DNA from 2 places in the Metabacillus sp. 84 genome. Region 1 is predicted to be linked to the other one. Evidence: riboswitches for the same ligand, from Rfam matches in the RefSeq annotation. Region 1 holds a riboswitch; the other holds the start of a gene.
What was found. Region 1 has a riboswitch for preQ1 ahead of ACQCV8_RS11555 (QueT transporter family protein). Riboswitches for the same ligand answer to the same signal wherever they lie in the genome.

Region 1 (2,452 bases):
TCTCGATCAGCGCCGCTGCATCCATTTTGCTGACCGACCCGAAACTTGAGTCCCAGCTTCTTCAGTTTATGGCAGCATGCATCATCGGAGGCGGAAGCACATTAAAGCTGTACCGGGCACATACAGCCAAATCAGGAAAAAAGTCAGATGAGCCCCGCTCACTCTGACTTTTTTTAGTCCTCATCCTTTACATCCGGATCTTCCGGCAGCGGCTCACTCTTCCACTCATCAAGCTGCTTCTTCGCCTTCTCCAGCTGATCCAAATGCCCGTTAAACTGCTCCTTATTGATCAAATAAACCTTCCCGTCAAACAAATACCGGATCCGGTTTTGGTGAATCAGGGTCTCGACATAGGTCTCCGGAAGGGAAAGATACTCAGCCGTTTCTTTAATCGTTAAATACACACGAAATTCCTCCTCTATACGGATGATTATAACGAAAGAGGGGATGATGGGTAAACAAGGGGACGCCAGGTTATTATTGGCGCAGGACCCGAATGGGATTTTGTTGGTTATTGTCCTCCGTATTTTGGTTTTATTGTCCGTACTTTGGTTTTATTGTCCGTATTTTGGTTTTATTGTCCGTATTTTGGATTTATTGTCCGTACTTTGGTTTTATTGTCCGTACTTTTGTTTTATTGTCCGTATTTTGATTTTATTGTCCGTACTTTTGTTTTATTGCCCTCCGTATTTTAGTTTTATTGTCCGTACTTTGATTTTATTGTCCGTACTTTTGTTTTATTGTCCGTATTTTGATTTTATTGTCCGTACTTTGGTTTTATTGTCCGTACTAACGCAGATAAAGACTTTTCGAGATAATTCGACATTAATAGACAACGCCTTCGCCCCGCGTAACGATTACATTCCAAACCGCCACACAACATACAGATGCGCGAACCAACGTCCTTGCTCATACTAAATGTTTACAAATCCTCTTTTTCATACTATAATATCTACTTTCGAACGTGGTTCGAGATCCTCCCACGAAAAAAAACTAAGGAGTAGAGAAAATGAATATCCGAACACTCGCAGCTAATGGGATTTTGGCTGCCATTTATATTGTTGTGACCACCCTTGTTCAGCCAATCGCATTCTCAAATATACAGTTTCGCATTCCTGAGATGCTGAACCATTTAGTCGTTTTTAATAAAAAGTACATTTTTGGAATTGTGCTTGGAGTTTTTATTTCCAATATGCTTTGGTCGCCAATGAAGGCATACGATGTGATATTCGGAACTGGCCAGTCGGTTATTGCTCTTCTTATAACGATCGCAGCTGCAAAATATATCAAAAACACATGGGCTTTGATGGCTGTAAACACGCTTGTGTTTACATTTACGATGTTTATCATAGCCTGGGAGCTGCATTTGGCTCTCGGCTTCCCGTTCTGGATTACATGGGCTGTAACAGCTGTCGGTGAATTTGCAGTGATGGCTGCCGGAATGCCGATTATCTATGCTTTGAACAAACGGCTTAAGTTTGAAAAACACGCTTAAGCCCTCTGGATGAAATCTCTATGATTTCATCCTTTTTTATTTCAAATTTCCAGGATATCCCGCTTCCTTGCAGAATAACCTCCATAAAGGAGGGGAACCGCTATGGAGATCCGCATTCTAGATGTGAATGACGCATTTGTTTTTCAAACACTCCGACTGAAAGGCTTAATAACAGAGCCAGAAGCATTCGGCTCCACCTTTGACAGAGAAGAGCGGTATTCACTGGAAACAGTCGCTCGAAGGCTGAAGCCCACTGACAGCAAGTTCACACTGGGAGCTTTTGACGAAAACCATTCTCTGGCTGGAATGGTCACTTTCATTCGGGGAGAGAGCCCTAAAACCGCTCATATAGGAAATGTATACGGCATGTACATAGAACCTGTTCACCGCAGACAAGGCTTGGGAAAAGCACTGCTGCTGGACCTTCTAAAAAAAGCAGGCAAAGAGAATGTGGAGCAAATCCATTTATCCGTTGTTTCTGGGAACGCAGCCGCCAAAAATCTATATAAATCTATGGGGTTTAAAACCTATGGGGTGGAGAAACATGCGTTAAAGTTTAATGGGAAGTATTATGACGAAGACTTAATGGTCTTATTTTTGCGCACATGAACTTGACAAATACAGGATCCGATTGCCCGATTGAGACCGATAAATATCCAAAACCGGCTGACAAATATCGGAATACGGCCGATATACGGGGCTCTAAACGATAAAACGCCCAAATCGTTAAGTACATGAAAATCCAGCTAATCATAAAAGCTTGCCGGCCGATTTGTCTCCCAAATCGGCCGGTCAGTCTCAATTCATATGAACAATCCGCTTGACCGGTCCATTTTGCTTATGTTCATCTGTTTTATCCATCAAATTCAGCAGGTGCCTTTTGTATAGATACATCACAATGATGTGGATTTTTGCCTGAGACAGCCTGTAAATAATCCATGGCAGGGAAGGGCGGTA
Region 2 (2,452 bases), on a different contig from region 1:
ATAACGATTTTACTGATTAAGTGGTCCTTCATCTCATCTTGTAAATGTCCGGATTTCCAGACTTTCAGAAGCGGGGTGCCCTCATCGACATAGCTGCCGGGTTCTTTCGTAATTTCAATCACTAAATCCCCTTTTTTTGCAAGGCGGATCAGCTCTTTTAATTCCGCATGCTGGATATAGCCGGCTTTTCTGCTTTTTAGGGAAATTCCATTTTCCGCTTTAAGGGAGTCTGATTCTTCACACTCTGCGGATGCCTTCAGCTTTTGATCTTCCTCATAATTTTCTTTCCAGGCCGCCATGGTTTTATTCGTAATCTGAAGAATCAGGTTACTTACTTTTATAGAGGTAACGGAGTGATGAATAAAGAAGACGAACGCTCCCAGGCAGGCAAATGCCACAAGGATCGACAAGCTTGGAACAATAAATAAGTCTCCTCCGTTATCTCTGACTAAAAGCAGCAGGATAATGGTGTAAACAAATCCTCCTGTAAACATGCCCAGAACCCGCTGGGAGCTCCGGTCGGAGGTGAAGTTCTGAAGGGCCCTGGGTGAAAATTGCGCTGCATAAGTGGTCAGCACCACTAGGATGGATGAAAATGTGATTGTTGTCATGGTTAACAGAGAAGTAGCAATTGAGCTTAATATGGTTTGTGCCAGCTGCATATCCGATAAAAAAAGATCCGGTATGTAATCATAAAGACCTGTATGCTGAGCGGCGTAACGGTCAAGTTCCATACTGCCATAAGCGAGAACAAGGGCAATTAACCCATATAGCAGCGGGATAAACCAAAAGCTTGCCCTAACTTGCAAAAATCGGTTCATTTCCATCTTCATTCCTCCGGTTATTGGCAGATTGGCTATTATGATGTATAGTAGCTTTACAGCTAAATACAAGTCCGTTTTTCTTGAACGGGAGAGGTTCTAGCACAACCCTCTATAAAAAACTAAGGACAGCAATATCTTGAGGCGTTCCTTGGATATTGTTTTTTGTTTTTTTATAGATGATCCGCTAAGGCACCTCATTAAATGGGGTGCCTTTATTAATTCACCAATCATGTAAGGGGTAAACCTGGGTGCAGCTGGAAGCCCTAAAATGAAACTGGAGGAGAACCATCATGAAAAATGAAAAAGCGCTTGTCGTCTTCAGCGGTGGCCAGGACAGCACAACCTGTCTATTCTGGGCATTGAGAACGTTCAAGGAAGTAGAGGCAGTCACGTTTAACTACAACCAGCGCCATAAGCTGGAGATCGAAATAGCAGAAAATATTGCGAAGGAACAGAAAGTCCCTCATCATTTGCTGGATATGTCGCTCTTGAATCAGCTTGCCCCAAATGCGTTAACGAGAAACGGAATAGCGATCGAACAAGCGGAGGGAGAACTTCCTTCAACATTTGTCCCCGGCAGAAACCTGCTCTTCCTGTCTTTTGCCTCTGTGCTTGCATCCCAGATTGGAGCAAGGCATGTCGTAACCGGCGTTTGTGAAACCGACTTCAGCGGCTACCCGGATTGCCGGGATCAATTTATAAAATCCTGCAACGTTACCGTCAATCTTGCTATGGATGAATCCTTCGTGTTCCATACGCCTCTCATGTGGCTGAATAAAGAGGAAACGTGGGCGCTGGCGGATGAGTTGAACGTGCTCGAATATATACGGAACCGGACTTTGACGTGCTATAACGGAATCCCGGCAGACGGATGCGGGGATTGTCCGGCCTGCAGACTGAGAAGGAATGGATTGGATTGCTATTTAACCAATAAGGAGGCTGCACAATGATTCAGCAGATTTATCCGCAAGTGAACCATGATTATCAGTATGAACTGAACAAAGATATGCAGGTTTCTGCAGCTCATTTTATCCCGCATAAAGGTGCCGGTCCTTGCCGTAATGTACATGGCCATACGTACTATATCAATGTAACGATTGCCGGGGATACATTGGATGATTCCGGATTTTTAGTAAACTTTAAAACACTTAAAAATCTGGTTCATGGCCAGTTCGACCATACGTTGTTAAACGAACATCCCCTTTTCAGCTCTGACGATCCCAAAGATTTTCCAACAACGGAAGTAGTAGCCGGAAAAATTTACGGGATGATCCAGGCGGAGCTTGACAAGATGCCCGGCAAGCCCGTTTGTCTGCAAGTATTTGTAAGAGAAACACCGACCAGCTATGTGCTGTACAGACCGAAGAAGGTGAAGCAGAATGGCTGAGACCATTCCGGTACTGGAGATTTTCGGGCCGACTATACAGGGGGAAGGAATGGTCATCGGGCAGAAAACGATGTTTATCCGAACGGCAGGCTGCGATTATTCGTGTTCATGGTGTGATTCTGCTTTTACGTGGGACGGAACGGCAGCAGAGGAAATTGTCCAGATGGATGCCGCTCAAGTGTGGGCTGAGCTTTACCGCATTGGAGGAAATCGATTTTCCCATGTAACCGTGTCAGGCGGC

Region 2: it holds a riboswitch for preQ1, as region 1 does, so the genes downstream of both, queC (7-cyano-7-deazaguanine synthase QueC) here and ACQCV8_RS11555 (QueT transporter family protein) in region 1, are expected to answer to the same signal.

The regions. Positions count from the first base shown of each region.
Region 1 covers NZ_JBNILN010000005.1:182,855-185,306, forward strand. Annotated here, with positions in the region: gene ACQCV8_RS11545 (hypothetical protein) at 1-167, shown strand, start outside; gene ACQCV8_RS11550 (excisionase family DNA-binding protein) at 174-404, opposite strand; PreQ1 riboswitch class I at 959-1,003, shown strand; gene ACQCV8_RS11555 (QueT transporter family protein) at 1,010-1,495, shown strand; gene ACQCV8_RS11560 (GNAT family N-acetyltransferase) at 1,598-2,104, shown strand; gene ACQCV8_RS11565 (NAD(P)H-binding protein) at 2,294-2,452, opposite strand, start outside.
Region 2 covers NZ_JBNILN010000006.1:115,770-118,221, forward strand. Annotated here, with positions in the region: gene ACQCV8_RS12720 (DUF2254 domain-containing protein) at 1-827, opposite strand, end outside; PreQ1 riboswitch class I at 909-953, shown strand; gene queC (7-cyano-7-deazaguanine synthase QueC) at 1,115-1,774, shown strand; gene queD (6-carboxytetrahydropterin synthase QueD) at 1,771-2,211, shown strand; gene queE (7-carboxy-7-deazaguanine synthase QueE) at 2,204-2,452, shown strand, end outside.